One region of the Hydrogenimonas urashimensis genome, then DNA from elsewhere that is predicted to be linked to it. Evidence: riboswitches for the same ligand, from Rfam matches in the RefSeq annotation. Region 1 holds a riboswitch; the other holds the start of a gene.

Region 1 (3,416 bases):
GAGGCGTTGCGTTCGTAGTTGGTCATGACATTTTCACGAATCGTCTTGTGGAACCATGCGAAAGATTGCGAATCGAGCGGCACCTCGACCTTGCGCCCCAGCTTGTAGCGCATCGTCGACTGGTGCATACTGTCGAGATTGCGCGCGATGTAGTAGAACGATTTCGCCTTGGGAAGCCACTTCAGCGCTTTGGCGATTTGATAGAAGGACTCTTCGAAGGAGCGTGTTTTGGCCGACTCGAGCAGGTAGGCTTTCGAATAGACGATCTGCTTGAGCAGTCCCGTCCAGGTCATCGGCCGGCTTGCAATCAGCTGATCGACGACACGGTTTTTCCGCTCTTCCGTGAAATTGGGGAAATAGAGGTCGACGAGCCGCCGAGTCACCGCGGGAACGAAAGTGGGCTGCAAAACGAGGGCGCTGTAGAAATCGGTCCCGTTTTTGATCACCTGGCCCGGGAAGAGATCGGTGATCGGCTCCACGTTTTCGTCCAGCGTCATGACGAGCGTGTTCGAACGGCGGTCGAGTTTCCAGTTTTTCAAAGCTTTCGCCGCCAAAGGAACGTGGGCATCGTTGAAATCCATCGTATAGATCTCCAGCATCTCCCGACCGTTGTCCTCGGGGCTTCGGAAGCGGCGCCAGTTTTCGTCGGTCATCATGTGGGTGAAAGTCACCCATTGCATACTGAAGCCCGCGTCGAAATCGCGCACCAGGTCCCCGTACACGTCGATCGCGTCGACGGTGTAGACCGTGTCGAGCTCGTAGGCCGGCGAAAAGAGAATGGTCTGACTGAGGATGTAGGCCGCCCATCGGTTGATATAGGCGCGCCCCGGCTGAAGCTCGTAGAGACGGGCAAGCATCGAGGCGACGATCTTGTTGTCGCCCCAGCCGTATTCGTCGTAATATTTCATCTTCTCTTCCACAGCCGCTATCTCTGCGGGAGAGTTCTGCCTGTCGAAGAGGGCCCGGGTATCGCTGATGAAACTGCCGGAGTTGACGGCTTCGACCAGCGTATCGTAGTCGACACCGTAAAAGAGTGTGCCGTAAAGCTTGATCGCCACTTTATATTTTTGCTCTTCGGTGAGTGCATTGAAATCTTCATCCGTCAGCGGGGCGAGCCGATACCGATCGTAGGGTATCTCGCTGGCAAGAACCGGTATGCTGTAAAGAACCGGTCCGGAGGCGATCTGGTTGAAGGCATCCTCATCCGTCAGTTTCAGGTTTCGGACACCGCTGTCGGCATATTTGGCATAGGATTCCTTCAGGTGCGCCGCCGCCTTCGCGAAAGAGACAGGCGTAATGTCTAGCGACGGTACGCGCTTGGCCACCTTTTCCACGACATCTGTCAGTTCGTTCTCGGTTTCGGGCACTTTCAATATCCCCTGCTCTTTCAGGGCGGAGACGACCTCCTCCTTGATCTCGATGCCGTTGGTGGGGTCCGCATCCGCATCAAGAGACTGAAGGAGCGCATCCACTCTCATGTCGCTCTCGATGATGAGAGCGCCGTCGGAGAGCTGGGTCTCTTCCAGTGTACGCAGTCTGATGTTTCCGAGTGTGAAGGTACACCCTTTTCCGACCTCGAAACGGAATGCGCCTTCCTCATCGGTGATCCCGTGCTGGCTCCCACAGTTGTAGGCGACACCCTTGACAGGGGAATCGACCAGATAGGCGGTCCCGACGACTGAAGAGCCACCGCTTCCGGGGAGGACGCCCCCGTCTGACGAAGCGGTCGTGGAACCGCCGCCTCCACCGCCACAGCCGACAAGAAGCATACCGGCCGCCACGACCAATACATGACGCAGTTTGCTGTTCACTTTACTCATTTCTCTTCCTTTCCATAACATTGCGAGGCAGTTGCAATGCTCCATTATAGAGGATTGCAAAGGGCTTTTGCTTCGCGATTCACAGTGGTTGATGGAACATGAAGGAAGTGGGAGGAAAAATCAATGCAGGTAAATGAGTCTTACTCTTTATTGAACGAATGTCAACAAAGAGGCAACCTGGCGATCTTCGCAAATCACGCGAAGACCCATGGCTTTCCGTCCCTGCTTCACAACAGGTTTGGCAACTGAACCTCCATTATAATGAGAGGATTCTTAATCGGTGTTTAAACAAACATTCTTCTTAAAATTGGTTTACATTCTCTCCTCTTCGATATCCTCGACAATCTCCGCGAGGATTTTCCGATCGATTTTGTCTCTTTTTCCTTTGTAGATATTCTCTTCCAGTCTTTCGAGAGCCTCTTTGATTCTTTCATCCTCCTGGGCATAGGGAAGAAGAAGATCCAGCAGTTCTCTGTCGTTTTTGGCGTGTCGGATCGCTCTGGCGATGTCGAACTCTCTCTTTTTCATGAAAACAGGAAGCTTCCGGTTGCCCAGCCACCAGGCGCCTGCGGCCCCCAGCACGATGCCGACAAGAAGATAGAGCCAACGGTATTCCTCCTCTTTTTCTTGACCTTTCAAGCTCCTGCCTTCTTTGCCGGCGGTCGTAGCCGAAGGGACTTTTTCGGTTTTTTCAGGAGGTCTGCCCAAATCCTTTACATCGGCGTTCTTTTTGCCTCCGACCACTTTGATAGGAATCGGTTCCGTGCGTTTTTCTATGACCTGCTGACGCTCTTTGTCGTAATATCTCAGAACAAAAGAGGGAATCGTGAAATCGTGATCGGAGACGATCGTGACCGTCTCCTTGAAAGTTCCGCCGTAACGTCCTTCCGTAATCCGCTCCTTGACCACGGGATCGTCGCTGTAGACCACGGTGTCGGGAATGTGGGGTTCGAACTTCTTGATATCGTCGATATTGCCCTCCCCTTCGATCTCAATCGTCACGCGCACCGGCTGATTGGCCTCCACTCTCTGCCTGTCGACCGATGCACGGATCGTGAAATCGCCATAGAGTTCCACATTGCCAGGAAGCGGGTCGACCTGGATCGTCACGGCATTGGAAGCGATTCGGCTCCACTCCAGTCTCGCAAAAAAACCGTTGAAAAAGTCGTCGTCGAAAAAGGGATCGTTGATGGGAGGCTTCACACGGACCCGCTTGGCGATCTTCGCTGTCAGGGGGCCGAGTTTGAAACTGCCGGCCTTTTGGGGAAAGATCAGGTAGCGCTGTTTTTCGACGATATACTCCCCTTCGTACGACTTCTGCACCTCTCCCACTTTTTTGATCCAGAAGTTCGGAAACTCGGGGGATTGAAGATCCACCTGCGCGAACCGGGCATCTCGGCGGTAGCGAATCACCACATCGAACGTGACCGGCTCGCCCACATGCACCCTTTTTTTGTCAATGTCGATTTCAAGCCGGGCATCACCCTTTCGGGTACCCGGTTTGGGTGCGTCGCTCACGCTGATTCTGACCGGATCGGTCCGGTAGAGGGTGCCATCGACTTTCACTTCCAGCGAAGGGATCGTCACATCCCGCAT
Region 2 (3,416 bases), 490 kb from region 1:
ATCATTGAAGACAGACCGATCGATGTCTTTAACTACGGCGAGATGCTTAGAGACTTCACCTATGTGGACGATATTGTCGAAGGAGTCCTTCGCGTCATTGACAACCCGCCCAAAGGCAATCCCGAGTGGAGCGGCAAACACCCCGATCCCGGCAGTTCCAAAGCCCCTTACAAAATCTACAATATCGGCAACAACAACCCGGTCAAGTTGATGGCTTTTATTGAAGCGATCGAGAAAGCCCTGGGAAAGAAAGCGCAGAAGAACATGCTTCCAATCCAACCCGGCGATGTCCCTGCGACCTACGCCGATGTGAGTGATCTCATCGAAGATCTGCACTACAAACCCGAAACATCCATTGAAGAGGGAATCAACAATTTTATAACTTGGTACAAGGAGTTCTACCATGTCCGATAAAATCGCCGTCATCGGCCTGGGCTATGTGGGCCTCCCCCTTGCCCACGCCTTCAGCAACAAATATAAAGTGATCGGTTTTGATATCGCCCAGTGGCGTATTGACGAGCTTCGAAAGGGACATGACAGAACCCTTGAACTTAGCGACGAGCAAGTAAAGGAAGCGATCGCCAATGGGATGGAATTCACCAACCGATTGGAGGATATCGCGGAGTGCAATATCTACATCGTGACAGTACCTACTCCCATCGACGAACACAAAAACCCTGACTTGACTCCTTTGCTCAAAGCGAGCGAAAGCGTCGGAAAGGTGTTGAAAAAAGGGGATATCGTCATTTACGAATCGACTGTCTACCCGGGCGCGACCGAAGAGGAGTGCGTGCCGATTCTTGAAAGAGAGTCGGGTCTGAAATTCAACAAAGACTTCTATTGTGGCTACTCCCCCGAACGGATCAATCCGGGCGACAAGGAGCACACCGTCACGAAGATTCTCAAAGTTACATCGGGTTCGACGCCGGAAATCGGAGAAAAGGTAAATGCGCTTTACGCCAGCATCATCACGGCGGGCACCCACCTCGCTCCCAGCATCAAGGTTGCGGAAGCTGCCAAAGTCATCGAAAACGCTCAGCGCGATATCAACATCGCCTTTGTCAACGAACTGGCGATCATTTTCAACCGGCTCGGTATCGACACCGAAGCGGTGCTTCAGGCTGCCGGGACCAAATGGAACTTTCTGCCATTTCGTCCCGGACTGGTCGGCGGCCATTGTATCGGCGTCGATCCTTATTACCTGAGTTATAAGGCTCAGGAGATTGGCTATAATCCGGAAATTATCCTTGCAGGTCGAAGGCTTAATGATAATATGGGTATCTATGTGGCCAACCAGGTGGTCAAACTGATGATTAAAAAAGAGCATAAGATCGCAGGTTCAAAAACACTTGTTCTTGGTATCACTTTCAAAGAGAACTGTCCTGATATCCGCAATTCAAGAGTTATCGACGTAATCCAAGAACTTAAAGATTACGAGATCGATGTGGATGTATACGATCCGTGGGCTGATCCCCAAGAGGTAAAACGTGAATATGGTCTGGACCTACTGGAACAAAGGGATCTCAATGGCAAGAAATATGACGCAATTATTCTGGCGGTGGCTCACAATGAGTTCGAATCTTTTGACATCGACAAAGTGAAGAATGGTCAAAAAACAGTCGTTTATGATATCAAGTCCAAACTCAAAGAGAGTGACGGTCGGCTTTAAGGTTTTATGTCTAAAAATGGGGCCAACTAAACCTTGGTTCCCACTTTCTCTTGTTTTTGTTCATTAACAGTAGTGCTACCTTTTTTCGTTTGATTTAAGATTTGTTTAATATGAATTGTATCATAATGATGTATGTGAAAAGGCCAAACCTGTTGTGAAGCAGGGACGGAAAGCCACGGGTCTTTACCAAAAGGTCAAAGACAGCCGGGTTGCCTTGATTCTTTATTCCTCGAAAGAGTCAAGATCTTCTTTTATGAAACCTTTTCCACGTTTTTTAATGTATGTAGGATATGCCAAACCCATTGTGAAATGGGGACGGAAAGCCACAGGTCTTTATGTTTTATAAAGACGGCTGGGTTGCCATGATACACCCGTATCATGTTTTCCTATTTGATCGATATGTAAATCTTAGAATTTGCATATTTCTGTCTCCAATTCTTCTACTTTAGTGGTTTGCTCCTTGCATACGCTTAGTCGAAAGTAATGTTTTTTAAATGAGAAAAATAATTACTTTCATTATCGACTAGTCTTGTAAAAGGAGACACATTGAGACCAATCAAGATAATGAGAAACGCGCTTGTTTCAGCAGCAGTCGCCACGCTGTTTACAGCCTGTGGCGGTAGTGGCGGAAACAGTGCCGAAAGCAGCCTGGATTCAACAACCTTGAATACAGCTTCGACTCTTATTACAGGCCAGTTTATCGACGGACCTGTCGAGGGAATTGATTATGAATGTTCATCGGGAAAAATGGGTGTCACTGCCGAAATGGGAGAATTTACGTGCCCACAGGGAGATACCGTTACGTTCAAGGTAGGAAAGATTATATTGGGTGAAGCAAAAGTGGCTTCCAAAATAACTCCGTTGACTCTGCATCCTGAAGATCCTGAAGCTGCTGTGAATGTTGCTCAGCTTCTTCAAACATTGGATGATGACGGCGATCTCAATACATTTGTAATAGACCGAGAAAAGGTGAAACGTATTGAACAACCTCTTGATATCGCTTCTCCATCATTTGATCATGAGGCGGAAGCTGTCATTGGATCTGTACTTGTGGATGAAGAATCGGCAATCCGTCATATGCGTGAAAGATCGGCCATTGACATTTCACTCGATCTATCATCAGACGAAACAGTTAATGATCAATCCAAATATGAGGAAATTTCTGAACCGAGTCATCAGCAAAAAACCGAAACGGAAAAGGTACTTCCACAAGATAATATTCCGACACAAGATATAGATAGCTTGGAGAATGGCAATGAGGACGGTATGGTTTCAAACCTGGATAGTTCTGCCAAAACTTCAAATAGCGAAAAAAATATCGAAAATGAAAAAAACATAAGTGGCGAAAATGAAAACGACGCCGAAAGGTCGCTTAAGGATGAAATCACTTCCCATAATGTCATAGAAGAATCTGATAAACAAGACAACATTGCAGATGCGGATGCGTTCCCGGCAGCCTCAGAAGAGGTTGTTTCATCGACAGAAGAGTCGAAGAGTATGGAAGAGTCTTCGGATGTTCAAGAAAGCGATCAGACGTCAGAGCCCATGGATGGTTGTCGGCACGGATCGGCGAAAGTAATGGGGAAGATATTCAAGTACAGCGGGGGAGATCCTGTCGCCAATGCGAAAGTGAGCATCGGAGGCTGTGTGACAACGACCGATGAGAACGGTTATTACACACTGGAGAACATTGCCGAAAGTGATAGAGCGGTAGTTACGATCAGTGCAGAGGGTTATTACACAAACA

Evidence for each region. Region 1 has a riboswitch for cyclic di-GMP ahead of JMG82_RS02330 (hypothetical protein). Riboswitches for the same ligand answer to the same signal wherever they lie in the genome.
Region 2: another riboswitch for cyclic di-GMP. It lies ahead of JMG82_RS04830 (peptidase associated/transthyretin-like domain-containing protein); the one in region 1 lies ahead of JMG82_RS02330 (hypothetical protein).

What each region holds. Positions count from the first base shown of each region.
Region 1 is NZ_AP023212.1:471,277-474,692, forward strand. It holds gene JMG82_RS02330 (hypothetical protein) at 1-1,820, opposite strand, end outside; cyclic di-GMP riboswitch class I at 1,989-2,073, opposite strand; gene JMG82_RS02335 (BatD family protein) at 2,133-3,416, opposite strand, start outside.
Region 2 is NZ_AP023212.1:965,129-968,544, reverse strand. It holds gene JMG82_RS04840 (NAD-dependent epimerase) at 1-414, shown strand, start outside; gene tviB (Vi polysaccharide biosynthesis UDP-N-acetylglucosamine C-6 dehydrogenase TviB) at 404-1,669, shown strand; cyclic di-GMP riboswitch class I at 1,802-1,886, shown strand; cyclic di-GMP riboswitch class I at 1,952-2,034, shown strand; gene JMG82_RS04830 (peptidase associated/transthyretin-like domain-containing protein) at 2,216-3,416, shown strand, end outside.